One region of the Bradyrhizobium sp. AUGA SZCCT0222 genome, then DNA from elsewhere that is predicted to be linked to it. Evidence: predicted binding sites of a transcription regulator. Region 1 holds the regulator's gene; each other region holds the start of a gene.

Region 1 (7,289 bases):
GGTCGGGATCTGCTCGGAGCGCAGGAAATATTCATGCGCGGCATCTTCGAGATTGCCGCCTTCCAGCGCCACCAGGCCTTGATAGCGGCTCATGTCCGCGCCCTGGTCGATGGTCATCGCCAGGTGACCGTTGCCGAGCAGCGCACCGGAATCTTGGCCCTCCTTCAGCCGCGTCGCATCGAAGCGCGCATAGGCGCGCAACCGATCCGGCAGCTGGAAATCAACGATCAGAAACGACACCGGGCCGTCGGTCTGGGTCTGCAGGATGAAGCGGCCGTCGAACTTCAGCGACGAGCCGAGCAGCGTCGCCAGCACAATGGCCTCGCCGAGCAGCTTGCAGACCGGGGCCGGGTAATCGTGCTTGGTCAGGATGTCGTCGAGCGCCGGGCCGAGCCGGGTCAGCCGTCCGCGCAGGTCGAGCGCGTTGACCTCGAACGGCAGCGCCGCATCGTCGATGGGAACCGCCGATGGCGCGCGGATCGGCGCTGAGGGCGTGATTTTGATGTCGGGGGATTGAGTCATGGCGCTTTATCTGGGGTCGGGGGACAGGAATCGGAAGGGGTATTACGTCGTCCCGGCGAAGGCCGGGACCCATAGCCACCGGCGGCAGTTGTTGCACGCTGGCCGTTGTCTTCCGTTTTCAACAATCGGGGCCGCGGCGTATGGGTCCCGGCCTTCGCCGGGACGACAGCTACATTGGGGCCTCTACGCCACTTCGTTAAAACACCAGGCCAGAATGCCCTTTTGCGCATGCAGGCGGTTTTCGGCTTCGTCGAACACCACCGATTGCGGGCCGTCGATCACCTCGTCGGTGACCTCCTCACCGCGATGAGCCGGCAGGCAGTGCATGAACAGCGCGTCGGGCTTGGCCAGCGACATCAGCTGGGCGTTGACCTGGTAGGGCTTGAGCACGTTGTGGCGATGCTCGCCGTCCTTGTCGCCCATCGACACCCAGGTGTCGGTCACGACGCAGTCGGCGCCGGCGACGGCGGCTTCCGGGTCGTTGCCGAGCACGATCGGCGCCTGCGTCGCCTTGATCCAGTCCTTCATCGCCTTGTTCGGCGCGAGCTGCGGCGGGGTGGCCACGTTCAGTTTGAACTTCAAACGCTCTGCCGCATGCGCCCATGACGCCAGCACGTTGTTGTCATCGCCGGTCCAGGCCACGGTGCGGCCCTCGATCGAACCGCGATGCTCCTCGAACGTCATCAGGTCAGCCATCACCTGGCAGGGATGCGAGCGCCGGGTGAGGCCGTTGATGACGGGCACAGTGGCGTTGGCGGCGAGCTCCAGCAGCGCATCGTGGTTGAGGATGCGGATCATGATCGCATCGACGTAACGCGACAGCACGCGCGCGGTATCGGCGATGGTTTCGCCGCGGCCGAGCTGCATTTCCGCACCGGTCAGCATGATGGCTTCGCCGCCGAGCTGGCGCATGCCGACGTCGAACGAGACCCGGGTGCGGGTCGACGGCCGTTCGAAGATCATCGCCAGCGTCTTGCCCTCGAGCGGCTTTCTGGGCGTCTCATGCGCCTTCAGCTTCGCCTTCATGGCGACGCTCAGGTCCAGCATGTTGCGCAATTCCTTCGGCGGCAGCTCGCTGATATCGAGAAAGTGACGTAGGGACTTGCTCATCACCCCGCCGCCTTCTTCTTGTCGCCTGACAGCGCGATGCAGGCGCGTTCGAGGCTTTGGACGGATTGCTCGATCTCGGATTCGGAAACGATCAGGGGCGCGAGGAAGCGCACGACATTGTCGCCGGCGCCGACCGTCAGCAGCTTCTGGTCGCGCAGCGCGGCGACGAGATCGCCCGAGGGCACCACGGCCTTGACGCCGATCAGCAGCCCTTCGCCGCGCACTTCCGCCAGCACGGCAGGATAGCGATCGACCACGGAAGCGAGCTTCTGTTTCAAGAGCAGCGACACTTTCTGCACGTGGTCGAAGAAGCCGGGTTTGAGCATCACGTCGAGCACCGCGTTGGCGGAAGCGATCGCAAGCGGATTGCCGCCGAAGGTCGAGCCGTGCGAGCCCGGCGTCATGCCGGACGCCGCCTCTGCCGTGGCAAGGCAGGCGCCGATCGGAAAGCCGCCGCCGAGCGCTTTTGCCAGCGACATGATGTCGGGGGTGACGCCAAGGCGCTTATAGGCAAACAGATCGCCGGTGCGGCCCATGCCGGTCTGCACCTCGTCGAAAATCAGCAGCAGGCCCTTGTCGTCGCACAATTGGCGGAGCGCCTTGTAGAACGCATGCGGCGCGCTGCGGACACCGCCCTCGCCCTGCACCGGCTCGATCAGGATGGCGGCAGTCTCTGGCCCGATCGCCTTCTTGACCGCTTCGAGATCGCCATGCGCGACCTGGTCGAAGCCGTCCAGCGGCGGACCGAAACCTTCCAGATATTTGGCAGATCCCGTAGCCGCCAGCGTGCCCAGCGTGCGGCCGTGGAACGCGCCCTCGAAGGTGACGAGGCGATAGCGCTCCGGATGTCCCTTGGCGGCGTGATAGCGGCGCGCGACCTTGATCGCGCATTCCATCGCTTCCGCGCCGGAATTACAGAAGAACACCAGATCGGCAAAGCTCTGCTCGCACAGCCTTGCTGCAAGCTTGTCGCCGTCCGGGCTCCGGAACAGGTTCGACATGTGCCAAAGCTTGGTGGCCTGCTCCTGCAAGGCCGCGACCAGATGCGGATGGCAGTGGCCGAGCGCATTCACCGCCACACCCGAGGTGAAGTCGAGATAGCGCTCGCCTGACGTCGAGATCAGCCACGCGCCTTCGCCGCGTTCGAAACCGAGATCGACTCTCGCGAATACGGGAAGCAGATGCGACGGGGCGCTGTTGGTCATGGCTATCACTGACGGTTAGAGACCGGCCACATAGCGTGCATTGGCGCGAACGCGGCACAGCCGGTCTTGCGAAAACAAAACGTGCCGCCTTTTCGGGGCGGCACGTAGCAAGCATTCTATGCTGGCTTTGGACCGTGTCAACACGCCTAAAAACCGCTTCCCTGCGGTGCAGGATAAAGCAATCCGTAGCATTCCGGTGCCGTGGAAAACGCCAATTGCAATGCATAAGTACCGGAACATGTGGACGCGCGGACGCGGACTCTTGCGCCAGAGTCCCGCCATATTGTAGCGTCTGGGCTGTCGGGTACGACATCTCGTGCGGAAGTACTGACCCCTAGAGTCCATTTTGTAAGGCGTAAACGTTCGGGCGGCTTTTTTGCGCCCGGCGAGGGCTAAGGGATTCTGCCCGCTGGGATTTTTGAGAATTGGCATCGCCAGCGCTGCCCCCGGTTTGGCCGGCTCTGTGCGAAGGGAAGAATGCGATGACGGTATTGACCTGGTCCGACGAGCGCGTCGAGCAGCTTAAAAAGCTCTGGGAGGGCGGACTTTCCGCCAGCCAGATCGCCGCGGAACTTGGAAATGTGACGCGAAATGCAGTGATCGGCAAAGTGCACCGGCTGGGTCTTTCCGGCCGTGCCAAGAGCCCCTCCTCGGCCGCGCCGCGTCAGCGCAAGGCGCGCCCCGCCCAGCAGATGATGCGGGTGGCGCGCCCGGTGTCGCGCGGCAACACCGCGCTGGCCCACGCCTTCGAGGTGGAGATGGAGCCGGATCCGGTCGCCTACGACAATGTGGTGCCGATGAGCCAGCGGCTGACGCTGCTCGAATTGAACGAGGCCACCTGCCACTGGCCGATCGGCGATCCCTCCAGCTCGGAATTCTTTTTCTGCGGCGGCAAGGCGCTCAGCAGCCTGCCCTATTGCGCGCATCACTCGCGCATCGCCTATCAGCCGGCCTCCGATCGCCGCCGCCCGGCGCCGAAGCCGACCAGGTAAGAGCTGCGCTCACAGATGTCGTCCCGGCGAAGGCCGGGACCCATAACCACAGGCGTTCGTGGTTATGCCCGGCTGGAGCTCCAGCTCATTTCAAAAATTGACATCAGTGGTTATGGGTCCCGGCTCAAGGCCGGGACGACAGCGGATTTTGCCGCGCCTTACGCGTCCTACTCCACCTTCGCGAACCGATCATCCAGCGCGTAGCCGGCGCCGCGCACGGTGCGGATCGGGTCCTGTTCGCGGCCGGGGTTGAGCAGTTTGCGCAGGCGGCCGATATGGACGTCGACGGTACGCTCGTCGATGTAGATGTCGCGGCCCCAGACGCTGTCGAGCAGTTGCTCGCGGCTGAACACGCGGCCGGGATGTTCCAGGAAGAACTCCAGCAGGCGATATTCGGTGGGCCCGAGATCGATCGGACGGCCCGAGCGCGCGACGCGGCGCTTCTCGCGGTCGAGTTCGATATCGCCATAGGTCAGCACGGTGGCGAGCCGCTCCGGGCTCGCCCGCCTGAGCAGGCCCTTCACCCTCGCCAGCAGCTCCGGCACCGAAAAGGGTTTTACGATGTAGTCGTCGGCGCCGGTCGCCAGCCCCCGCACCCGTTCGCTTTCCTCGCCGCGCGCGGTCAGCATGATGATCGGCAGCGCCTTGGTCTCCGGCCGTGCCCTTAAGCGACGGCACAGTTCGATGCCGGACAGGCCCGGCAGCATCCAGTCCAGCACGATCAGGTCGGGCACCCGCTCCTTCAGCCGTGTATCGGCGTCGTCACCGCGGGCGACGGTTTCGACCTCATAGCCTTCGGCATCGAGGTTGTAGCGCAGAAGCGTGGTGAGCGCTTCCTCGTCTTCAACCACCAGAATGCGTGCGTTCATCTATGTAAGCCTCTTGTGTTTTGACGCGCTGTCGATACGCGAAAAACGTCTCTCGTTCCGCTGTCAGTTCAGTAACTAGTTTCCCGGCACAGTCGTGGCGAAATTCGTCATGTCGCCCTTCGGGCGCTTGTCGAGGATCTGCTGGCCTTCGATCATGTAGAACACGGTCTCGGCGATGTTGGTGGCATGGTCGCCGATCCGCTCGATGTTCTTGGCGCAGAACATCAGATGGATACAGAACGAGATGTTGCGCGGATCTTCCATCATGTAGGTCAGGAGTTCGCGGAACAGCGAAGTGCAGATGGCGTCGACTTCCTCGTCGCCCTTCCAGACCGCCATCGCCGCCGGCAGGTCGTGCGACGCGTAGGCGTCGAGCACGGACTTGACCTGCGACTGCACCAGATCGGTCATGTGTTCAAGACCGCGGATCAGTTTCAGCGGCTGGAAATCGTTCTCCAGCGCCGCGACGCGCTTGCCCATGTTCTTGGCGAGGTCGCCGATCCGTTCCAGATCGGTGGCCACCCGCATGGCGCCGACGATCTCGCGCAGGTCGATGGCCATCGGCTGGCGGCGGGCAATCGTCAGCACCGCGCGTTCCTCGATCAGGTGCTGCAGGCGGTCGATCTCGGCGTCGGAGGCGACGACGCGTTTTCCCAGCGCAACATCGCGCCGGATCAAGGCATCGACGGATTCGGTGATCATGCGTTCGGCAAGGCCGCCCATTTCGGCGACCAGGCGGGTCAATTCCTGAAGATCGCTGTCGAACGCCTTCGCGGTATGCTCTGAAGCCATTGTCTTCTCCTCGCGATGTGCGCTTAGCCGAACCGGCCGGTAATGTAATCCTGGGTGCGTCGATCGCCCGGCGAGGTGAAAATCTTGTTGGTGTCGTCGAATTCGACCAGTTCACCGAGATACATGAAGGCGGTCTTGTCCGAGACGCGCGCCGCCTGCTGCATGTTATGGGTCACGATGGCGATGGTGTAGTCCTCCGCCAATTCTGTGATCAATTCCTCGACCTTGGCGGTCGAAATCGGGTCCAGCGCCGAGCAGGGCTCGTCGAACAGGATCACTTCAGGGCGCACCGCCACGGTGCGCGCGATGCAGAGCCGCTGCTGCTGGCCGCCGGACAGGCTGAGGCCCGATGCATTCAGCTTGTCCTTGACCTCGTTCCACAGCGCACCGCCACGCAACGCCTTTTCGACGCGGCCGTCCATCTCGGATTTCGATATCTTCTCATAGAGGCGGATGCCGAAGGCGATGTTTTCGTAGATCGTCATCGGAAACGGCGTCGGCTTCTGGAACACCATGCCGACCCGGGCGCGCAGCAGATTGAGATCGAGCTTGGGGTCGAGGATGTTGGTCTGGTCGAGCATCAATTGCCCGGTCGCCTTCTGGCCCGGATAGAGGTCGTACATCCGGTTGAAGATCCGCAGCAGCGTGGACTTGCCGCAGCCGGACGGCCCGATGAAGGCGGTGACGCGGTGGGTGCCGAGCGTGAGGTTGATGTTCTTCAGCGCATGGTGCTCGCCATAGTAGAAGTTCAGGCCGCGCGCGGTCACTTTCGGCGGCGCGTCGGGCAGCGCCACGTGGGGAACGCCCGCGTTGACGGCACTCATGGATACAGAAACTTCGGTCATTTTGCGGTCCTCTCGGCGCCAAGGATGCGCGCGCCAATATTCAGGGCGAGTACGGTCAGGGTGATGAGCAGCGCCCCGCTCCAGGCGAGCTGCTTCCAGTATTCGTAGGGGCTCTGCACGAAGTTGTTGATGGTGACCGGCAGGTTCGCCATCGTCTTGGTGAGGTCGAGGCTGAAGAACTGGTTCGACAGCGCGGTGAACAGCAGCGGCGCGGTTTCGCCGGCGACGCGGGCGGTGGCGAGCAGCACGCCGGTGATGAGGCCACTTCGCGCGGCGCGATAGGCGATCCGCTTGATCACCAGCGAGCGCGGCAGGCCGAGCGCGGACGCCGCTTCACGCAGCGGATTGGGCACCAGGCCGAGCATGTCCTCGGTGGTGCGGACCACCACGGGGATCACGATCACGGCCAGCGCCAGACAGCCGGCAAAGGCCGAGAAGCCGCCCATCGGCACCACGATGGCGCCGTAGACGAACAGGCCGATGATGATCGAGGGCGCGCTGAGCAGGATGTCGTTGATGAAACGGATCACCGAGGTGAGCCGGTCATGCTTGCCGTATTCGGCCAGATAGGTTCCGGCCAGCATGCCGAGCGGCGCGCCGATGCCGACCCCGATCACAGTCATGATGATCGAGCCGATGATGGCGTTGCGGAGGCCGCCATCGGTCGAGCCGGGCGGCGGCGTGTCCTGGGTGAAGACGGCCAGGTTGAGGCCGGCCAGGCCGTTATAGAACAGCGTGAACAGGATCAGCGCGAGCCAGGTCACGCCGAACAAGGCGGCGCCGACGCAGAGGCCCCGGATGATGATGTCGTTGCGGCGGCGGGAGGCGTAAATCGGGTTCATGGCTCAGTTCCCCGCCTTCTTTTCCAGCCGCATCAGCATCAGCCGGGCGGCCGACAAGACGAAGAACGTCAGCACGAACAACAGCAGGCCGAGCAGGATCAGGCCGGACTGA
Region 2 (7,289 bases), on a different contig from region 1:
GTAGCGAGATCAATCACTGTGCCCTGATGGCGGATGCCGATCCGGCCGCCGTCGCAGCGGTAGTTGCCAAAGATCATCTTCAGGATCGAGGATTTGCCGGCGCCCGAGGGTCCCGACAGCACCACGCATTCGCCAGGCGCGACGTGAAACGAGACCCCGCGCACCACGGGCAGCTCGACGCCGCCCTGCAGATGCATCGTAAAAGTCTTTTCGGCGTTGTTGATGTCGATCATCGCGGTCATTGATTCGCTCATGCCGGCAAAATGGAAGAGACGAGCAACTGGGTGTAGGGTTCGCGGGGATCGTCGAGCACCTGATCGGTCAGCCCGGTTTCGATCACCCGGCCGCCCTTCATCACCATCACGCGGTGCGACAGCAGCCGCGCGACCGCAAGATCGTGGGTGACGACGATGGCCGCAAGGCCGAGTTCACTGACGAGGTTGCGCATCAGGTCGAGCAGCCGCGCCTGCACCGATACGTCGAGGCCGCCGGTCGGCTCGTCCATGAACACCAGCCGTGGTTCGGTGACGAGATTGCGGGCGATCTGCAACCGCTGGCGCATGCCGCCGGAGTAGGTCCGCGGCGCATCGTCGATACGGTCGGTGTCGATCTCGACGCGCTCCAGCCAGGATGACGCGGTGTCACGGATGCGGCCGTAGTGATTCCAGCCCACCGCCATCAGCCGCTCGCCGACATTGGCCCCCGCCGAGACCGCCATCCGCAGGCCCTGCGCGGGATCCTGATGCACAAAGCCCCAGTCGGTACGGAACAGGAAGCGCCGTTCGGCCTCGCCCAACGCGGAGAGTTCGCGCAGCACGCCATCGCGCATCCGGTACGAGACGCTGCCCGCCGTCGGCGCCAGTTGCGCCGACAGCAGTTGCAGCAGCGTCGACTTGCCCGACCCGGACTCGCCGACCACGGCCAGCACCTCGCCGGGATAGAGCGCAAAGGACACGTCGCGGCAGGCAATCAGCTTCCCATAGGTCTTGCCGAGGTTTTCGGCGACCAGCAGCGGTTGATCGTCGAGGGTTTGCTCAGCCATGCGCCCTCTCCTTGTGCGGCGCCGCGCTTTCGCTGCCGCGATGCCCGGCCAATTGGCGGCTTTCGCAGTAATCGGTATCGGAACAGACGAACATCCGGCCGCCCTTGTCGTCCGTGACGATTTCGTCGAGGTAGGAATCGCCGGCTCCACACAGCGCGCAGGGCGCGTCGAAGCGGTAGCGCGTGAAGGGATGATCCTCGAAATCGAGCGAGACCACTGACGTATGCGGCGGGATCGCGTAGATCCGCTTCTCGCGCCCGGCCCCGAACAATTGCAGCGCCGGGCAATTGTCCATCTTCGGATTGTCGAATTTCGGCGTCGGCGACGGGTCCATCACGTAACGCGCATTCACCTTCACCGGATAGGCATAGGACGTCGCGATATGGCCGAAGCGCGCGATGTCCTCATACAGCTTGACGTGCATCAGGCCGTATTCGCCGAGCGCGTGCATGCGCCTGGTCTCGGTCTCGCGTGGCTCGAGGAACCGCAGCGGCTCGGGGATTGGGACCTGATAGACCAGCACCTGCCCGCCATGCAGCGGCGCTTCGGGAATCCGGTGCCTTGTCTGGATCACGGTGGCGTCCGCGGTCGCGGTTGTGGTCGCAACGCCTGCGGTCTTGCCGAAGAATTTGCGGATCGAGATCGCGTTGGTGGTGTCGTCGGATCCCTGGTCGATCACCTTCAGCACGTCCTCAGGCCCGAGGATCGCCGCCGTCACCTGCACGCCGCCGGTGCCCCAGCCATAGGGCATCGGCATTTCCCGGCTGGCGAACGGCACCTGATAGCCGGGGATCGCGATCGCTTTCAGGATCGCGCGGCGGATCATCCGCTTGGTCTGCTCGTCGAGATAGGCGAAATTATACGTTGGCGCGTTCATTCCGCGGCCTCCTGCATCGGCGGCGCTTCCGTGGCTTCCGCGAACTCCTTGCGCAATTTGCGCAGCAGGCCGAGTTCGGACTGGAAGTCGACGTAATGCGGCAGCTTGAGATGTTCGACGAAACCGGTCGCCTGCACATTGTCCGAATGCGACATCACGAACTCTTCATCCTGCGCCGGTGCGATCACTTCCTCGCCGAGCTCACGGGCGCGCAGCGTACGGTCGACCAGCGCCATCGACATGGTCTTGCGCTCGCTCTGCCCGAACGCGAGCCCATAGCCGCGGGTGAAACACGGAGCTTCGGTGGCCGAGCCCTTGAACTGGTTGACCATCTGGCATTCGGTCATCGCGATCGCGCCGAGCGGCACGGCAAAACCGACATCCTCGGCCATGAATTCGATCTCGACTTCGCCGAAGCGGATTTCGCCGGCAAACGGATGGTTGCGGCCGTAACCGCGCTGCGACGAGTAGCCAAGCGCCAGCAAGAAGCCTTCGTCGGCGCGCGCCAGGTTCTGCAGGCGCAGGTCGCGCTCCGCCGGGAAGCTGAGCGGCTCGCGCGTGAGGTCGCCGACCGGCGTCTCCGCATCCGCCTCCGGCGACGGCTCGATCAGGCCGTCCCGGCCGAGAATGTCGGTCACGCGCGGCGTCGCCGCGAGCGACGCTTCGCTCGTCTCTGGTGTTTCCGGAGAAAATCCGTCCGCGAGCTGCGGATCGAGCAGCCGATGGGTGTAATCGAAGGTGGGTCCCAGAATTTGTCCGCCCGGGATATCCTTGAAGGTCGAGGAAATCCGCCGCCGCACCTGCATCGCGCCGGTATCGACCGGCTCGGTGGCGCCGAAGCGCGGCAGGGTGGCGCGGAACGCGCGCACCAGGAAGATTGCCTCGATCATGTCGCCGCGCGCCTGCTTGATCGCCAGCGCCGCAAGCTCGCGATCGTACAGTGAGCCCTCGGTCATGACCCGGTCGACGCCGAGCGACAACTGCTCGGAAATCTGGGACAGCGAGACCTCGGGAACGTCACGGTCGCCGCGCCGCTCATGCGCCAGCAGCCGATGGGCGTTCTCGATGGCGCGTTCGCCTCCCTTGACGGCAACGTACATAACTAGCCTCCCCTCGCGACCAGCCGCGTGGTGCGCGGTATCGCGACAATCGCATCGTCATGGACCAGCACGACATCGATGCCGCGCGGAAACAGCGCCACGTTGACTTCAAGCCGCTCGAACAGATCATGCGGCTGGATCGCGGCCTGCAGGATCGCGGTGCCGTCGATGCCGGGGCCGCGCAGCTCGAGGGCGGGCCCCTGCGTCAGGCTGTCGACCTGCAGGATCAGCGTCGTCGAACGATCCGGGTATTCATTGCTGCCGAACGCAAAACGATCGAGCGCCGGAAGCTCGCGGGGGCTGCCGATCAAGGCAAAGCTGCTGATCGAGGAATCCGCGATCACAGGCGCGCTGGTGTGGAATTTGAGCCATTTGGCAACGTCCGTCGTTGCCGACATCCGGCTGTCGAGCCAGATCGGCGTATCATGGTCGAACAGCGTCAGCGCAATGGCCGCGGTGCCGCGCATCATGGCGGCGGGCGTGCCGGCGACGGCCGCGATGCGCTGCACGCTGCCGGGACGCGCCATCGCATCCATCACCGAGCGGAAGGTCGATTGCGCTGACAGCACCTTGTCGGCAAATCCTGCGGGCAGTTCGGCAACCGTCGTCATCAACCCTCTCCCCGCACCAAGGTGTAGAAATCGACCCGCGTCGCCGCGGCTTCCGCTGCCTTGCGGTTCCGTTTCGCAGATATCGCCGCGCGCAGCGGCGCGATCACCTTTGTCTCGATGAGGCCGGCGAATTCATCCGATTGCACCATGGCGTCGCACAGCGCGATCATCCGCGCTTTCTCGCGGTCGCGGCCGAGCGTGTAGCCGAAGCCGACCTGGCCGGTCGAAAGCCGCACCGCCGCACGCGATACCGTGGCTTCCCCGAGGTTGAAGGCAGAGCCGTCGCCGCCGATACGGCCGCGCACCATCACAAGGCCGTTCTCCGGCTCGCGCAGGTTTTCATGCGCCGGCAGCGCGATTGTACCCAGATGGACCGATATCTCGGATGGATCAGAATGCGCCAGCACGGCCATGACTGCCTTGCGCTGCGCCTGCTTGTCGTTCTCGGTTGCCGTCATATCCACCTTGCCGGAATCAAGTTGTCTATGCTAATAGACAACTTCATAACCAAACGCCATGACTGTTTGGTGACAACAGGGTTGTTTTTTCGGATGACCGTCCCGGGTATATTCACACCATGAGCATGCAGGATGCGGCCACCGGTGTGGCGTTGTGGCGGCAGGTCGCCGACGGGATCGAACGCGGCATCGCCGAGGGCCGCTTCGCCGCGGGTGAAAAGCTGCCGGGCGAGATGGAGATCGCCGAGACCTATCGCGTCAACCGCCATACCGTGCGCCGGGCGCTGGCGACGCTCGCCGAACGCGGGCTGGTGCGCGCCGAGCGCGGCAGCGGCACCTATGTCGAAACCCAGCGCCTCGCCTATCCCTTGCGCTCGCGGACGCGGTTTTCCGAGATCGTCGGCGCCGGCGGCCATGAACCGCGCGGCCAGTTGATCGAAGCGTCCGACGATGTCGCGACACGTGAACTGGCGCGGGAACTCGGGCTGAAGACGGGCGCCCCCTTGGTCCGGATCGAGGCGCTGCGGCTGGCCGACCGGACGCCGATCTGCGTCAGCACCTCGTGGCTTTCCGCCGAGCGCTTCCCTGACGCGGGACAGGTCTTCGCCAGCGTGCGCTCGATGACCAAGCTGGTCGCACATTACGGCATCCGCGATTACCGCAGGTCTTCCACCCGGATCACCGCCGCCATAGCCGACGCCAGCGACGCCGCACGGCTCGATCTCGCGCTCGGCCGCCCGGTGCTGGTGGTCGACAGCACGGACGTAGATCCCGACGGCAAACCAATCGTCACCAAGCGCTCGCGCTTTGCCGCCGAACGCGTCGAGTTCATCGTCGAAAGCGATTGACCGGTTAGCTTGTAGGGTGGGCAAAGCGAAGCGTGCCCACCTCTCAGCATCCGTGACAAGAATGGTGGGCACGGCGCAAGAGCGCCTTTGCCCACCCTACGCACCGCCATCAAACCACCGCGCGTTTGCCGATGATCGCAAAACGGAGCTTGCTCGAGATCCAGTCGATCGCGGCGACCGCGACCAGGATCATCAGGATCAGGAACGAGACCTTCTGCCATTCCAGCACGCGGATCTGCTCGGCCAGCTGCAATCCAATGCCGCCGGCGCCGACGATGCCGATGATGGTGGCCGAGCGGGTGTTCGACTCGATGAAATAGAGCACCTGCCCCGCGATCACAGGCAGCACCTGCGGCATCAGCCCAAACCGTATTTCGTGCAGCGCATTACCACCGGACGCCCGGATACCCTCGACCTGTTTCTTGTCGGCGGCCTCGATCGCTTCGGAGAACAATTTGCCGAACGCGCCAAAGTCCGCCACCGCAATCGCCAGCACGCCTGCGAACGGCCCAAGCCCGACAACGTTGATCCAGACCAGCGCCCAGATCAGCGTGTCGACGCCGCGGATCGAATCGAGAAAGCGGCGGACCGGGAAGCGGAAGATACCCGACGGCACGATGTTCTTCGCCGCCAGCAGACTGACCGGCAGCGCGAGCAACGCGGCAAGGGTCGTGCCCAGCATCGCGATCGACAGGGTTTCACCGAGCGCAACGAGATAGACCGGGAGCGAACCGCCGGGATCGGGCGGGATCATCATCATCGTGATCCAGCCGAGTTGGCCGAGCCCAGCCAGCATCCGCGCCGGCGAAAACTCCAGCTCGACCAGTCCGAACACGAAGATCCCGAACGCAGCCAGCAGCATCGCGGGGATCGCGAGACGGGAGGAAACCGGCCGGTCAAAAACCTCGGGATAGCGGCCGCGCAGATCGCCGGAGTCCGGTGCAGGCAGCCGTGTCATGCCCGTGCCTCCTTGCCGAATAGCCGCCCGCGCGCCCATCCGGTGCCGATATCGATCAGGAACACGGTGACAATGATCATCAGCAGGATCGCACTGACGTCGGAATAAAAGAACTTTCTCACGGCGACGACGAGTTCCTGGCCGATGCCGCCGGCGCCGACGAAACCCATCACCGAAGCGCCGCGCACGTTGATCTCAAAGCGCAGCAGCGTGTAGCTGGCAAAACCCGCCGCGACCTGCGGCACGACCGCGAAGCGGATGCACGATATCCAGCTCGCGCCGGTCGATCGGACCCCCTCGACCGGCTTCATGTCGATGTTCTCGACGATTTCGGAATACAGTTTGCCGAGCGCGCCGACCGAATGGATCATGATGGCGAGAACCCCGGCCATCGGCCCGAGACCGAACGCGATCACAAAGATCAGCGCGAACACGATGTCCGGAACGGTGCGGCAGAACTCCATCAGGCGGCGAACCGTAAAGCGCAGCCATGGCGCCGGCGAGGTGTTTTCAGCGGCCAGAAAATTGAGCCCAAAAGCGAGGATCGCGCCGGCCAGGGTACCGACGTAACTGATCAGGACGGTCTCGCCGAGCAGCGCCAGCCATTTTTTCCAGCCCCAGAACCACTCGCCGATATCGGACCAGACTCGCGCGCCGCTCTCCAGCGTGCCGATGCGGTCGAAGTAGCTGACGAAATTTCCGATCTTGTTGACGAAAATAACCGGATTCACCTCGGCGCCGATCGCGGCGATGACGAGAACCGCAAAGAATACCGCCGTTGCCAGCGTCATCCGCAGCCGCTTGCGCGCCACCGCCGCACGATAAGCGTCGTTGAGTACCGCGAGTTGCTGGGCTGGAAGGATGGATACTGCTGATGTCATGGAAGGCTGCTGTGCCGGTTATGTCCTGAACGGAAAAAGGCCGGGTCGCATGGACCCGGCCTGGTCTCGCTCCGCCGATCGATCAGGAAGCCTTCTTCTTGCGAAGATTGTCCACGAACTTGATCAGGTCGATCATGCCATCCCAATCCTTTGTCGTGGCGGGGTTGAAGGCCTTTTTCTGGCCATCGGAAAGGCGGTCGAAGGCGGCCTTGTCCTTGGTCGGTGCATCCGCGAACGCCTTGGCGATGGCGGCCTTCAGGCCGTCCGGAAGGTCCGAACTATAGGCATAGGGTCCATTGAGAATGGGCGCGGACTTATGGACGATCCGGAAATCTTCCTTCTTCATCGCTGTGCCGTCGGCGTTCTTCAGCATGCCCTTGGTCAGCATCTGGGCTAGCGTGGAGTCGTTGTCGGTGGTCCACTGATTGGCAGCGACTTCGACGGTGCCCTGCGTCAGCGCCAGGATGGCGTTCTCATGGCTGCCGCTGAACACGACTTTGCCAAAATACGTGTC
Region 3 (7,289 bases), on a different contig from region 1:
ATTTCCAATCGCTGCGGCCTGCCGCGATCGACCGTGTCGCGGTTGACGCACACGCTGACGCGGATGGGTCAGCTGGTCTATCTGCCGCGCGACCAGAAGTATCGCATCGGCCCGAGCGCCGTGGCGATGAGCACCTCGATGATGAAGGGATTGCAGCTGCGCAACCTGATCCGGTTGCGGTTGCAGGATGTCGCCGAGCAATTGCCGGGCACCGTCGGTTTCGTGATCCCCGATCGCTTTCAGCTGGTCTATCTCGAGTTCGCCCGCGCCGCGAATGCGCTCGGCCTGCACGAGACCACCGGCAGCCGCATTGCGATGGCGAGCACGGCGGCGGGCCACGCCTACACCGCGGCGCTCGACGACGATGTCGGCGATGCGCTCATCGTGGAAATGGAACGCGAGATGCCGGATAGCGCGCGGATGCTGAAGTCGCGCATCGAGGACAATCGCCGACATCTGCGCGAACACGGCTATGTCGTGGCCTGCGGCACCTGGAGCCCGCACATCAACGGTTGCGCCGTGCCGCTGTGGTCGCCGCAATATCAAACCTACGTCGTTGCGACGATCGGTCTGCTGTCCGCAATGTTCGATGAAAAGCGGGTGCACCGCGACGTGGCGCCGGTAATGGTCGAACTGGGGGCTGCGCTCGGCGGTCTGCTCGAAGGCGCCGACGGCGACATCTTCACCAACCGGCTGGAAAGAAAAGCGCTTCCGGTGTCAGTGCATAACAATAATAAAATCATCAAGGCGGAGGATACGAATGAACTGGAAGCCGGAACTCGACGACCTCGCCCGGCGCGAAGCGTTCGCGCGCGAGATGGGAGGCGTTGACAAGGTCAAGCGTCAGCATGACCAGGGCCGGCTCACCGTTCGGGAGCGCATCGACAAGATCGTTGACCAGAAGTCCTTCCACGAAATCGGCGCCATCTCCGGCATCGCCGAATATGACGAGAACAGCGAACTCAAGCACCTGACGCCCGCGAACTGCGTGTTCGGCCGGGCCAAGGTCGAAGGCCGTCCGGTGGTCGTCGTTGGCGACGATTTCACCGTGCGCGGCGGCTCGGCCGACGCCTCGATCTCCGCCAAGCCGCTGATGGCCGAGGAGATGGCGCATGATTTCCGCCTGCCGATCATCCGCGTGATCGAAGGCTCGGGCGGCGGCGGCTCGGTGAAGACGATCGAGACGCGAGGGGCCGCTAATCTGCCGGGCGGCGTCGGCGGCACGCGCTGGTACTGGTTCACGACGGCGAACATGGCGCGCGTGCCGGTGGTGGCGCTCGGCCTCGGCTCGGTCGCGGGCCTCGGCGCCGCGCGGCTGGCGGCGAGCCATTACTCTGTCATGACCAGGAGTTCGGCGATGTTCGTCGCGGGGCCGCCGGTCGTAAAACGCCTCGGCCAGGACCTGACCAAACAGGAACTGGGCGGCGCTGACATCCAGACCCGCGCCGGCGGTGTGGACGATGCCGTCGATACCGAGGATGAGGCGTTTGAGCGCGCCCGGCGCTTCCTGTCCTATCTGCCGTCATCGGTCTATGAGCTGCCGCCGACCGCGCCCTGCACTGACGATCCGGAGCGCGGCGAGGAATCGCTGATGAAGGCGGTGCCGCGCAACCGCCGTCAGGTCTACAAGATGCGCCCGATCATCGACGCCGTCGTCGACAAGGGATCGTTCTTCGAGGTCAACGCCAATTTCGGCCGCCCGATCATCACGGGCCTCGCGCGTCTCGAAGGCCGCGCGGTGCTGCTGCTCGCCAGCGATCCCTTCCACTATGGCGGGTCGTGGACGGCGGAGGCCTGCCAGAAGGTGGTGCGCTGGGTCGACTTCGCCGAAACCTTCCATCTGCCGGTGGTCTATCTGATGGATTGCCCGGGCTTCATGATCGGGCTCGAGGCCGAGAAGTCGGCGACCATCCGGCACGGCGTGCGCGCGATGGCGGCCGTCAACCAGAGCACCGTGCCCTGGTGCACCATCATCGTGCGCAACGCCTTCGGCGTCGCCGGCGTCGTGCACCAGCCGGCCAACCGCTATTCGATGCGTTACGCCTGGCCCTCGGCCTATTGGGGCTCGCTGCCGCTCGAGGGCGGCATCGAGGCCGCCTATCGCGCCGACATCGATGCCGCGGAAGACCCGGCGGCAAAGCTGAAAGAGATCGAGGACCGTCTCAACAAGCTGCGCTCGCCGTTCCGCTCGGCCGAAAAATTCTGGGTCGAGGAAGTGATCGATCCCCGCAAGACGCGCTCGCTACTGTGCGAATTCGCGCGGCTGGCCGAACGGGTCCTCACGACAGGGCCGGCGACGAACATGGCGATCAGGCCGTAGGTGGTTGCCTCTTCCTTCTCCCCTTGTGGGGGAAGGTGGCGCGAAGCGCCGGATGAGGGGTCTGTATCCGCGGAGACAGACCCCTCATCCGTCTCGCCGCCGCTTCGCGCCGTCGATCCACCTTCTCCCACAAGGGGAGAAGGAAGAAATCGGTCTGTGTTAGAGCCTACGTCTCGCTCTCCCGATGCACGTCGTGGATCACAATGCCCATGCCTTCGTCGGGCATCCGGATCCAATCGCGGCGTTTCAGCGTGCGTTTGGTGTCCTCGTGGCCGCTCATCCAGTGCTCGCGCATCGAGGTGCCCGAGAATTCGTGGTCCTTGGCGTCGCCTTCATAGGCCTTCTGCTGGTAGATCAGTTGCAGGATCGCGATCTCGGGCAGGTTGCCGATGCTGGCCTTGATCTGACGCTCTTCGTCGGACAGCTGATCGTCGGGAATTCGCGACAGCGCCTTGTGCAGGCGCGCTTTCAGATTGTGCGTCTTGCGGTAGACGTCGGTATTGTGGCGCGTGCGCGAGGAATACATGATGTCCTTGTGCCGGGCCATCACGTCCTGAATGTCGCGCGGCAGGGCTCCGCGGGCGCTGAACAGGTCGACCTGGAACACCAGCGAGTTGAGGCTGTCCTCCTGGTCGAGCAGATGCTGCAGCGGCGTGTTCGAGACGATGCCGCCGTCCCAGAAATGATCGGTGCCGACCTTGACCATCGGCAGGGCCGGCGGCAGCGCGCCGCTCGCCATGATGTGCTCGGGAACGATCTCGTCATGGGCGTTGTCGAAATAGATGAAATTGCCGGACAGCACGTTGACCGCGCCGACCGCAAAGCGGATCCGCTTGTCGTTGATCATGTCAAAATCGACGAGCTCGAGCAGTGTCTGGCGCAGCGGCTCGGTGTCGTAATAGCTCGTCGCGGTCCGGGCACCGGTGGCGCTGAGCCACGGGTTGGTCATATGCGGCGTGAAGAAGCCGGGCTGGCCCAGCGTCGTCGTCATGAACGAGCTCGCAAAATTGCGCGCCTTGCGATAGATGTCGCCGTCCGGCGTGTAGTGCCAGATCTTGCGGCTGGTGATGCGGTCCCAGAAAATCTGCAGGCGTTCGAGCCGGCGCTCTGGCGGGTTGCCGGCGATGATCGCCGAATTGATCGCGCCGATCGATACGCCGCACACCCAGTCCGGCTCGATATGGGCCTCGTGCAGGGCCTGATAGACGCCGGCCTGATAGGCACCGAGCGCGCCGCCGCCCTGCAGCACCAGCGCGACGCGGTCGCAGCGCTCCGGCCGCCAGCCGCGCGCATGAATGGTCTGTTCGAGATGTGGGGTTCGCGCGTCCATATTCATTTGCTCCAAAACTGCCCGACAATTCCGCGCGCTGGTGACGCGATGATGACAAATGCGTCGATCGGCTTTTGCCGCCTCGCGTTTTTGCCTGCGTCTGAAGCATTGGCGTGTTCGGAAAATGGAGGTCGAAATTTGCGGTCATGACGCTGAAGGAAATCCCTCACATCCCTGTCAATTTCGGCCGCTAGCAATCGGCAGGACGATTTAAACAGGGGATTGCGATGCGCAGGGAAGACTTGCTCAAGTTTCCGTCGATGCCGGCCGCTGGGCCAAGCTATCCCGCCGGTCCGTATCGTTTCGTCAACCGCGAATTTCTCGTCATCACCTATGAGACCGATCCCGAACTGATCCGAGCCGGCTTGCCCGAGCCGCTGGAGCCGGTCGATCAGCCGATCGTGCACTATGAATGGATCAAGATGCCGGACAGCTCCGGCTTCGGCAGCTACACCGAATCCGGGCTTGTCATCCCGGCGCGCCTGCATGGCGAGGAAGTCAATTTCGTCTCGCAGATGTATCTCGACGACGATCCGCCGATCGCAGCGGGGCGTGAAATCTGGGGCTTTCCAAAGAAATACGCCCACCCCAAGCTTGAGATCGTCAAGGACACCTTCACCGGCACGCTGGAATATGCCGGTCAGCTCGTGGCGATGGGCACCATGGGCTACAAGCACGAAAGCATGGCCGGCAACGGTGAAATCACGCGTGCCACGCTGTCGAAAACCCAGATCAATCTCAAGATGATCCCGGGCGTCGATGGCCGCCTCGAAATCTGCCAGCTCGTCGCGATCAACCTCACCGACATCGTCGTCAAGGGCTCATGGATCGGGCCGGGGCGGTTGCATCTGGTGCCGCACGTCAACGCGCCGGTGGCGGATTTTCCGGTGCGCCGGGTGGTCGGCGCCCATCACTTCCTCGCCGACCTGACGTTGCCGTTCGGCCGTGTGGTTCACGACTACAACAAGGAAGCCGACCAGGCGGCGGTAACCGGTCTCGCCGCGGAGTAGGCGGCGCAAGCGAACTCTTCGGTGACATCAAACTGTAACAAAAACGCACTTGAATTGCCCGGCATGCACGAGGGCCGCTGCGGCTGAGTTCTCCTATGGCCGCTGCGCAGGGTTTGGCGGGGGCTCCTGATGTCTTCCATGGATACGTTGGCCGAGCCTGCAATAGGTGTCGGCATGCCGATAGCCGATGCCGCTTCGGCTATCCCGGGACTGGTGTGGGCGTTTCGTCTGCACAGCGACGGCAGCGCCGAGCCGCTGCCGGTCAACGCGCCGATCGAATTCAGCCATGACGGGCGGCTGTGGCTGCACTTCAACCTGACCGACACGCGTGCGCGGTCATGGCTGGCGGGTGTGGACGTGCCGTTGCCGGCGCGCGAGCTGCTGCTGTCGAAAGACAATTATCAGCAACTCCACATCTCCGACCATTGCGTCTACGGGGTGTTCTCCGATCTCGTTCGCGCCATCGACACCGCGACCGAGGAAACCGGATTTCTTCGCTTCGCGATGACCGAACGCCTGCTCATCAGCGGCCGCCATCAGGCGCTTTGCGCCGTCGACGCCACCCGCCGCGTGCTGGAGAGCGGTCATCGCGTCGATACCGTCGCCGCACTACTGGAGAAGATCGTCGACGAGGTCGCCGATACCATGGACCGCATGGCCGACAAGATCGGCACCGCAATCGACAATATCGAGGAGCGGATTCTCGCGGGCGAGACGAGATCGGAAATGCGCGCGGCACTTAGCCGGTCGCGGCGGACCTGCGTGCGGTTGCACCGGCAGCTGGCGGGCCTGCGCGTGCTGTTCCACCGGCTCGAGCAAAAGAGCGTTGAACACCTCAGCCCGGCGCTGCGGCTTCAGGCCGGAAAACTGGCGCAGCGGCTTGATGGTCTCGACCACGATATCGTCGAACTGCGCGAGCGCAGCCGCCTCCTGGAGGAAGAAATCCATTTCAAGATGGAGGAGGAAAGCAACCGGCACCTCCATACGCTGTCAATCGTCACGACGATGCTGCTGCCGCCGACGCTGGTGACCGGTATCTTCGGCATGAACACCAAGGGCCTGCCGCTTACCGACACCGAAACCGGATTTTTGTGGGCCGCGGCGATCATGGTTAGCGTCGCCGGTGTGGCGTATCTCGCCATGCGCCGCTCAGGCTTCTTCAAATAAAGCAGCCGGCGGCGGGATCGATACCATGTACAGCGTTCTTTCCCGCGCCGTCACCTTGCTCGCGACGGCGGCCTGTCTTGTACTCGCAGCAGTCGCGTATGCCGACACAACTCCGGCGAAGCCAAAGGACGCGCGCGAAGCCTTGGCGGATGCCGGCTATCAGTTCAGCCTAGTCTATATCGGGGAGGGGCTCGCCAATATTACTGGCGGCATGCGGACCGGTGCGATCTACACCGGCCGCGTAGATTTGGGCACCACGATCGACCTGGAGAAGGTGGCGGGATGGACCGGTGCCAGCTTCCACGCCAACATGTTCCAGATTCACGGCGACGGGCTGTCGCGCAGCTATATCGGCAATCTGATGCTGGTCAGCGGCGTCGAGGCGTTGCCCGCGACGCGACTCTACGAATTCTGGGTCGAGCAGAAACTGCTCGGCGGCAAGCTTGCGGTCCGCGTCGGGCAGCAGGCCTCCGACATCGAGTTCATCGACAGTTCCTATGACGATATCTTCGTCAATTCGGCACTGGGCTGGCCGGGCCATGCCGGGATCAATTTGCCGAGCGGCGGGCCGTCGCCACCACTCTCGGTGATGGGCATCAGGGTGAAAGCCGAACTCACGGACCGGCTCACGGCGTACTTCGCGCTGTTTAACGGCGACTCGGCTCCACCAGGACCGGAAGATCCGCAGATCAAGAATCCCCACGGGTTGTTGTTTCGCGTCAGCGATCCGCCGTGGTGGATCGCCCAGCTCAAATACAAGGTTCAACTCGGTGAAAGCCGGCTGCCCGGGACGATCACCGGCGGCGGCTGGTACCACATGAAGTCGTTTCCGGATCAACGGTTCTCCGCCGACGGCCTGTCGCTGGCCGATCCCAACAGCAACGGTGAGACCGCATGGCGGCGGCGGAATCCCGGCGTGTTCATGGTCTACGAGCAGTTGTTGATGCGCGCGTCGCCGGGCTCCGACAAGGGCATCGCCTTTTTCATGCGCGCCTCGATGAGCCCGTCGGACCGCAACCTCGTCAGCGCCTATATCGATGGCGGCTTTTTGTTCACCGGATTCAGTACGCAGCGCCCGAACGACAGGTTCGGGATCGCCGCGACCTATGCCCGGATTTCCGACCGCGCCCGCGCGCTCGACCGCGACACGCAGATCCTTACCGGCACGCCGTATCCGGTCCGCGATTATGAGGCGATCCTGGAGATCACCTACCAGCACGAAGTGCGGCCGGGCTTTCTGCTGCAGCCGGTGGTGCAGTACATCGCCCATCCCGGCGGCGGCGCGGCTGATCCAAACGATCCGACGCAGACCAGGCGCATCAAGGACGGGGTGATGGTGGGGGTTCGTACCACCATCACGTATTAAGCTACGCCGTCGCTGTCGCCACCGCCGGCTTCGGTGCCGGCCGCGCGATCGCCAGCGTGATCAGCGCCGCGACGATGCAGAGCGCGCCGGCGATGA
Region 4 (7,289 bases), on a different contig from region 1:
GAGGCATAGATTTCGTGGCCGCTCTCGCTCGAGATCACGTCGTCGGCGCCGGCTTCGATCGCCGCATCCAGCATCGCATCGTCGGAGGCCACCTTGGCGTCGTATTCGATGATGCCGGTGTGATCGAACATGAAGGAAACCGATCCGGTTTCGCCGAGGTTGCCGCCGGACTTGGTGAAGTAGGAGCGGATATCGGAGGCCGCGCGGTTGCGGTTGTCGGTCAGCGCCTCGACGATCACGGCGACGCCGCCGGGGCCATAGCCCTCGTAGCGAATCTCGTCGTAGTTCTCGCCCTCGCCGCCGCTCGCCTTCTTCACGGCGCGCTCGATCGAATCCTTCGACATGTTTTCCTGGCGAGCGGAAATGATCGCCGCGCGCAGCCGGGCGTTCATCGACGGATCGGGCTGGCCCATCTTGGCCGCAACCGTGATTTCCCGCGCCAGCTTGCCGAACAGTTTCGACTTCTGGGCATCCTGCCGCCCCTTGCGGTGCATGATGTTCTTGAATTGGGAATGGCCGGCCATGCGGGGTCTCTTGGATTCGTTCGTGAGCGGATTTGGATGAAAACGCGGCCTTATAGGCCGACAACCGGCCAAAATCAAAGATTCACGGCCGTTTTGGTACTTAAGTAGTGCCCGTATGCCGGAATATCAGGCAGTTGTTAACCATGACTTCATGCCCGGATGAGAGGATGCGCCCCACATTCTCAACTTTTAAGAGCCCTCATGGCGTTCGGTTTGTTTCGAAAGCGCGTGCCGGAAGCGACCGCGGCTGCCGTCGAACTTAAGGTTCCGGTGGTTGTGGCTGCGACCGACGCGCCCGCGCCTGAAAACGATTCGGCCAAGGAAATCCTTGAACTGCTGGAACTCGAACTCGGCGGCATGATCCGCCAGCTCGAGCGCGCGGCCCATTCGGTCGCCGGCGGCGCCGAGGCGACCGCGGCGACGCTGACCACCATCCGCCACCGCACCGATGCCCTGACCGGCCGCACCACCGCAGCCCAGTCTACCGCGACCACCTTCTCGCAGGCCGCCGACAAATTCACCCATTCGGCCCAGGGCATCGGCGAGCAAGTCCGCGACGCCGGCAAGCTCGCCGACCAGGCCAGCGAGGCCGCCCGCGAAGCCAGCGCCAATGTGGACCGCTTACGCGAATCGTCCGCGGCGATCGGCAACGTCGTCAATCTGATCGCGCAGATCGCAAGGCAGACCACGCTGCTGGCCCTCAATTCCACCATCGAGGCCGCGCGCGCCGGCGAAGCCGGGCGCGGCTTTGCCGTCGTCGCCACCGAGGTGAAGGCGCTCGCGGTGCAGACCCAGAACGCCACCGAGGAAATCACCAGGAAGATCGAAGCGCTGCAGCGCGACGCCGCCGGCTCGGTCGACGCCGTGCATCGGATTTCGCAGGCGATCGAATTGATCCGGCCGGTGTTCGACAACGTCAACGGCGCGGTTGCCGAGCAAAGCCAGACCACCGGCGAAATGTCCGACAATGCCGCCTCCGCGTCGCGCTTCATCGTCTCGGTCGGCGAAAGCGCCACCGAGATCGATGTTGCGACCAAGGAAGCCGAAGCCCATGGTGAAAGCGTCGCCAATGCCGGCCGCGCGGTCACGACCTTTGCGCAGAAGCTCAAATCGCGCTGCGCGGTGCTGCTGCGCCAAAGCGAGCGCCAGGGCCAGCGCAAACAGGAAAAGCTGCCCTGCAGCCTCCAAATCGAAATCCAGACCCCGCGCGGCCTGATCACGGCGCCGGTCTACGAGATTTCGATCGACGGTATTCTGATCAGCGGCGCGGATGCCGAAAAGCTGCCGCCAAACCAAAGCCTCGACGCCACGCTGCCGGATATCGGCGCCTGCAAAATTCGCGTCAGTGAGCGATCCAAGGCCGGCGCGCAGGCGCAGTTCGAGCGGCCGGATGCCGCTTTGCGCGAGGCGATCGAAGACAAATTGTGGGCGATCCACGACGAGAACACCGAATTCGTCACCCGCGCCATGGAAGCGGGCGCCGCGCTGACGAAAATTTTCGAGCAGGGCGTCGCCAGCGGCGCGATCTCGATCGAAGACATGTTCGACACCAACTATGTCGAAATATCCGGCAGCAATCCGGTGCAGTTCCGCACCAAGATTCTGGACTGGGCGGACCGCGCGCTGCCGCCGTTCCAGGAGGCCTTCCTCGCCAGGGACAAGCGCATGGCGTTCTGCGCTGTCATCGACCAGAACGGCTATTTGCCGGTTCACAACAAGATCTATTCACACCCGCAGCGGCCCGGCGACGTCACCTGGAACACCGCCAACAGCCGCAACCGCCGCATCTTCAACGATCCCGCGGGCCTTGCTGCCGGCCGCAACCAGCGCGCCTATCTGGTGCAGAGCTACGCCCGCGACATGGGCAACGGCAACACCGTGATGATGCGCGAGATCGACGTGCCGATCCGCGTCAAGGGCCGCCACTGGGGCGGCTTCCGGACGGCCTACAGGCTGTAGATTCTTGATTGACGCGTTTTCTTGACGCGAACCGGAAACCACTTCGCTTGAAAACGCTTTAGCAGTTCGCTCTCAGGCAAGACGCCAAGGCGCGAATCGCGCCTAGACTTGGAATTGGAATGCGCTCGCCGCGGTGGGCCGATCATCGGCTCTGACTGGAGAAAGCCTCGAGCATGTCCTTTGTGCAGCGTGCGGTCCTGGACACTCACTCCAACCAGACACTGGCCGAACGACTCATTGACCAGCTTGCCGACCGCATCGGCGGGCTCGGCGTGGAGCTTGCCGATATCGCCGGCAACGTCCAGGAGGTCGCAAGCCGCGTCGCGAACCAGTCGGACCGGTTCCACCACTTGCAGAAGACGGCCCAGACGATGGTCTCGGCCAACCGCGACATCGCCAATGCATCGCAGGCGGTGCAATCGACCACGTCCGCGGCCGTCGTGGAGATCGTCCAGTCGCGCAGCGCGGTGGATACGGCCGTCAACCACATCGCCGAACTCGTCGAAGCGGTCGGCCGCATCGAGGCCCGCCTCAGCGCCGTCGGCTCGGCCCTGTCGCAGGTTGCAAAAGTTTCCGGCTCGATCGAGGCGATTGCGAAGCAGACCAACCTTTTGGCGCTCAATGCCACGATCGAGGCGGCGCGCGCCGGAACCGCCGGGCGCGGCTTTGCCGTGGTCGCGAACGAGGTGAAGAGCCTCGCGGAAGGAACGCGCCAGGCCACGCAGCAGATTTCCGAGACCATGCGCGATCTCGACGGCCAGATCGGCAGCCTGATCGGGGAGAGCAGCGACGCCTCGCTCCGCGCCAAGAGCGCCGGTGAAGGCGCACAGCAGATCAGCGGCATCATCGCGCGCGTGCACCAGGGCATCGCGTCCGTAGGCTATGAGATCGACGGCGTCGCCAGGGCCGCGACGTCCAATCTCGGCCATTGCGACCGCGTGATCGAGGAACTCGGCCAGCTTGCCCAAGGCGTCGATTTGTCTTCCAGCGAGCTGAAGCAGGCCGACGGACGGGTGGCGAAGCTGCTCGAACTGTCGGAAGGCCTGATCGAGCTGATCGCCGACAGCGGCGTCGAGACGGCGGATGCGCCGTTGATCCGCGTGGTGATCGATACCGCAAAGCAGATTTCCGACGCTTTCGAGGCCGCCGTCGCGCGCGGCGAGATCACCGTCGAGCAGTTGATGGACGAGAAATACCGCGAAATATCAGGTACTGATCCGAAGCAATATCTGACCGACTATGTCGCCTTCACCGACCGCGTCCTGCCTTCGATCCAGGACCCGATCCAGAAGAGCGATCCGCGCATCGTGTTCTGCGTCGCCTGGGCCAAGGGCGGCTATCTGCCGACCCACAATCCGAACTACCGCCTGCCGCAGGGGCCCGACCCGGTCTGGAACAACGCCAATTGCCGCAACCGCCGCCTGTTCAGCGATCGCGCGGTGAAGAAGGTGGCGGCGAACACAAAACCGTTCCTGCTGCAGACCTACCGCCGCGACATGGGCGGCGGCAATTTCGTGCTGATGAAAGACCTCTCCTCGCCCATCCACGTGCGCGGCCGCCATTGGGGCGCCTTCCGCATGGGTTTTCGGCAATCCTGAACGACAGACGTCAAAACGCCTTGCCCGGCGCGCGCTGTCACACCACTGACATGCGCATTTGAAACTAACGGTGATGCTGTGCATTTCCTTTACGCTTTCTTGGGCGGAGTATTCTGATGACCGAAAAACCAGTCAATGGCTCGATCCATGATCGCATCCACGCGGAAATGATGGACAGTTTCGACGAGGAACTGGAACTCGAGATCGACGACGACCGCCTCGACGCGCTGACCAACGAATTCGAAAGCCATTCCGCCGAGGAAACCGTCGACCGCCGGCTTTATTTCAAGGAACTGTTCCGCCTGCAGGGCGAACTGGTCAAACTGCAGAGCTGGGTGCAGCACCAGAAGCTGAAAGTGGTTGTCATCTTCGAGGGACGCGATTCCGCCGGCAAGGGCGGCGTCATCAAGCGCATCACGCAGCGGCTGAACCCGCGGGTCTGCCGGGTCGCCGCACTGCCGGCGCCGAACGAGCGCGAACGCACCCAATGGTATTTCCAGCGTTACGTCTCGCATCTGCCGGCCGGCGGCGAGATCGTGCTGTTCGACCGCAGCTGGTACAACCGCGCGGGCGTCGAGCGGGTGATGGGATTTTGCACCGAAGCCGACGTCGAGGAATTCTTCCGCTCGGTGCCGGAATTCGAACGCATGCTGGTGCGTTCCGGCATCATCCTGATCAAATACTGGTTCTCGATCACCGACGAGGTACAGCATCTGCGCTTCACCATGCGGATCCACGATCCCCTGAAGCAGTGGAAGCTCAGCCCGATGGACGTGGAGGCGCGCAGCCGCTGGGAGCAGTACACCAAGGCCAAGGAAGCGATGCTGGAGCGCACCCATATTGCCGAGGCGCCGTGGCACCTGGTCGAGGCCGTCGACAAGAAGAAGGCGCGGCTGAACTGCATCGCCCACCTGCTTGAACAAATTCCCTACAACGAGGTCCCGCAGACCCCCGTCATCCTGCCGCCGCGCGTGCGCAATCCGGATTACCAGCGCGGTCCGGTCCCGCCGGAGATGTACGTACCGGCGCGCTACTGAGCGCGTACCGCTAATCCGGCAAACCCGCGTCCGGACCGCTGGCCCGGAATCTAGCGCAGGGCTGCGGGCAATTCGAAGCCCTTGTACTCGCGCAGCAGCATCGCCTTGAGCACCGGCGTTTCCGGCTTGGCGTCGGGCGCGGGCAGCGGATTGCTGTCCGCCTTGATGAAATCCGGTGGCGTCCCCGGCAATTTGTAGAGATTGAAGCCGTTCCGCCGCACCGCGAAATCGGCCTGCAAATAGCCGTCCGCCATCATGGTGCCGGCAGGCGCGAGGTAGAAGCCGTCCTCACGATAGGGCCCGAGCATCGAGTAGGTCTTCGAGCCTTTCCGGACGCCGCTGAGCTGGCTGCTCAACCTGATCAGCTCGGTTTCGCGGCCGTCGATGTTCACATAGACCCGGCGCAGCGGGAGCTCGGCAGCGTCCTGCGTCACCACGCTGACGAGCACGAGCACATGCTTGGCGAGCGCGCGGTATTCTTCAGGGCTGGAAGCCCAGGAGAAATCCACCGAGGATCCTCTTGCCGCGCCCTTCGGCGCGACCTTCGCCGTGTTGATCGCGGACTTCTCCAGCCGCCCGGTCATGTCCTGCAGCGATACCGGGTCCTGCGATACCGGGCGCTGAGTGAGCTCTTGCGCGGACGCCGGCTGCGACAGCACCAACGCCAGCAGGAAGACCAGAAACCTTTGCATCACACCTTCTCGTAAGCCGGTTCAGTGGCCGGTCCAGAATCCCGGCACCGCCGGCTCCAGCCTGCCGCCCGCCCGCACTGGCGCTATTCGCAGCGCCAGTCCGGTGGCATCGTCGGTTTCGACCGCGACGCCGCTTAGTGTCGCCACACCGAACGCCGGTTCGAACCGGCCGGAGGGAATGCCGGTGACGAAGCGATGCAGCGGCTCTTCCTTCTGCATGCCGATGATCGAATCGTAATCACCGGTCATCCCGGCGTCGCTCATATAGGCGGTGCCGCCGGGCAGCACCTGGTGATCGGCGGTGGGCACATGGGTATGGGTCCCGACGACGAGGCTGGCGCGGCCATCGCAGAAAAATCCCATGCCCTGTTTCTCGCTGGTCGCCTCGCCATGGAAATCGACCACGATGGCGTCGGCCGCCTCACGCAGCGGACAGGCGTCGAGCTCCTTGCCGACCGCGTTGAAGGGATCGTTGAGCGGCTCCATGAAGACGCGGCCCATGGCGTTGATGACCAGCGCGCGCTTGCCGTTCTTGGTGTCGATCAGCGCGGCGCCCCGGCCCGGCGTATGGCGCGGAAAGTTCAAGGGGCGGATCAGGCGCGGCGCGCGCTCGATGAACACCAGCGCCTCCTTCTGATTCCAGGCGTGGTTGCCGAGCGTGACCGCATCCGCACCGGCGTCGAGGAAATCCTGATAGATCGCCTCGGTGATGCCGAAGCCACCGGCCGCGTTCTCGCCGTTGACGATGACGAGATCGAGCGACCAGTCTCTGACCATGCCGGGGAGATGCTCGGAAATGGCGGTGCGGCCGGTCTTGCCGACGACGTCACCGATGAAGAGGATGCGCAAAATTCAGCTCCGGAAATCGAACACTTTCTTTTCCGTTAGCACAAAATCCAGCGCCACGTCGTGCGGCTGGGCCGGAACCGCCTTTATTTGCTGCACGGCAAACGCAGCGCCGACGGCGACAATGGCTTTCGCCTTGCGCAAATGCTCCAGCGTGAAATCGTAATGTCCGGCGCCATAGCCGATCCGGTGCCCCGCGGCGTCGAACGCCGCCAGCGGCACCAGCATGATGTCGGGAATGAGCTCGGCGGCCGCCGGCGACGGCTCGGGAATGCCGAGTGGCCCGAGCATCAGCCGGTCGTTCCCGGACCACGCACGGAAGGCAAGCGACTTGCCACGCGCCATCACCGCCGGCAGCGCCAGCCTCGCGCCTGCTTCCGCGAGCTTGCGCATCAAGGGTGCCGGGTCGATCTCGTTGCGGATCGGCGAATAACCCGACACGACCATGCCCGGCGTGATCTCAAACGGCAGTCCGCGCTTGGCGAGAGCTTGCGCGGCAGCCGTGCGCTGCTCGTCGCTCAATGCATCGCGCTTTGCCAAAGCGGCAGCGCGAAGGTCTGCTTTCGAAGCACTTGCCGTCATGCAGCGTTCTGTTCCGCCGAACATCGCCCGCGAAGACGGACGAAGCGAAAG

What was found. Region 1 encodes PhoB, which activates phosphate uptake and scavenging genes when phosphate is short. Its sites were predicted from a motif close to TGTCATNNANCTGTCAT; they were not measured.
Region 2: phnF (phosphonate metabolism transcriptional regulator PhnF) is a predicted target of PhoB. The motif match lies at 4,147-4,163, and genes of this name have one in related genera.
Region 3: JQ629_RS12040 (acetoacetate decarboxylase) is a predicted target of PhoB. The motif match lies at 3,691-3,707, and genes of this name have one in related genera.
Region 4: ppk2 (polyphosphate kinase 2) is a predicted target of PhoB. The motif match lies at 4,117-4,133, and genes of this name have one in related genera.

Annotation. Positions count from the first base shown of each region.
Region 1 covers NZ_JAFCLX010000004.1:2,123-9,411, forward strand. The annotation lists gene JQ629_RS04250 (Hsp33 family molecular chaperone) at 1-522, opposite strand, end outside; gene argF (ornithine carbamoyltransferase) at 706-1,632, opposite strand; gene JQ629_RS04260 (aspartate aminotransferase family protein) at 1,632-2,837, opposite strand; gene JQ629_RS04265 (GcrA family cell cycle regulator) at 3,320-3,829, shown strand; gene phoB (phosphate regulon transcriptional regulator PhoB) at 3,997-4,698, opposite strand; gene phoU (phosphate signaling complex protein PhoU) at 4,774-5,490, opposite strand; gene pstB (phosphate ABC transporter ATP-binding protein PstB) at 5,514-6,335, opposite strand; gene pstA (phosphate ABC transporter permease PstA) at 6,332-7,177, opposite strand; gene pstC (phosphate ABC transporter permease subunit PstC) at 7,181-7,289, opposite strand, start outside.
Region 2 covers NZ_JAFCLX010000001.1:90,942-98,230, reverse strand. The annotation lists gene phnL (phosphonate C-P lyase system protein PhnL) at 1-242, opposite strand, end outside; gene phnK (phosphonate C-P lyase system protein PhnK) at 251-1,042, opposite strand; gene JQ629_RS00530 (alpha-D-ribose 1-methylphosphonate 5-phosphate C-P-lyase PhnJ) at 1,035-1,919, opposite strand; gene JQ629_RS00525 (carbon-phosphorus lyase complex subunit) at 1,916-3,019, opposite strand; gene phnH (phosphonate C-P lyase system protein PhnH) at 3,022-3,630, opposite strand; gene phnG (phosphonate C-P lyase system protein PhnG) at 3,630-4,088, opposite strand; gene phnF (phosphonate metabolism transcriptional regulator PhnF) at 4,208-4,936, shown strand; gene phnE (phosphonate ABC transporter, permease protein PhnE) at 5,046-5,894, opposite strand; gene phnE (phosphonate ABC transporter, permease protein PhnE) at 5,891-6,775, opposite strand; gene phnD (phosphonate ABC transporter substrate-binding protein) at 6,858-7,289, opposite strand, start outside.
Region 3 covers NZ_JAFCLX010000011.1:35,044-42,332, forward strand. The annotation lists gene JQ629_RS12025 (IclR family transcriptional regulator) at 1-831, shown strand, start outside; gene JQ629_RS12030 (acyl-CoA carboxylase subunit beta) at 761-2,320, shown strand; gene JQ629_RS12035 (patatin-like phospholipase family protein) at 2,487-3,650, opposite strand; gene JQ629_RS12040 (acetoacetate decarboxylase) at 3,878-4,660, shown strand; gene JQ629_RS12045 (transporter) at 4,799-5,827, shown strand; gene JQ629_RS12050 (carbohydrate porin) at 5,853-7,193, shown strand; gene JQ629_RS12055 (MFS transporter) at 7,195-7,289, opposite strand, start outside.
Region 4 covers NZ_JAFCLX010000063.1:29,506-36,794, reverse strand. The annotation lists gene JQ629_RS33270 (YebC/PmpR family DNA-binding transcriptional regulator) at 1-524, opposite strand, end outside; gene JQ629_RS33265 (methyl-accepting chemotaxis protein) at 726-2,483, shown strand; gene JQ629_RS33260 (methyl-accepting chemotaxis protein) at 2,657-4,081, shown strand; gene ppk2 (polyphosphate kinase 2) at 4,198-5,118, shown strand; gene JQ629_RS33250 (hypothetical protein) at 5,169-5,810, opposite strand; gene JQ629_RS33245 (TIGR00282 family metallophosphoesterase) at 5,832-6,659, opposite strand; gene JQ629_RS33240 (5-formyltetrahydrofolate cyclo-ligase) at 6,663-7,238, opposite strand.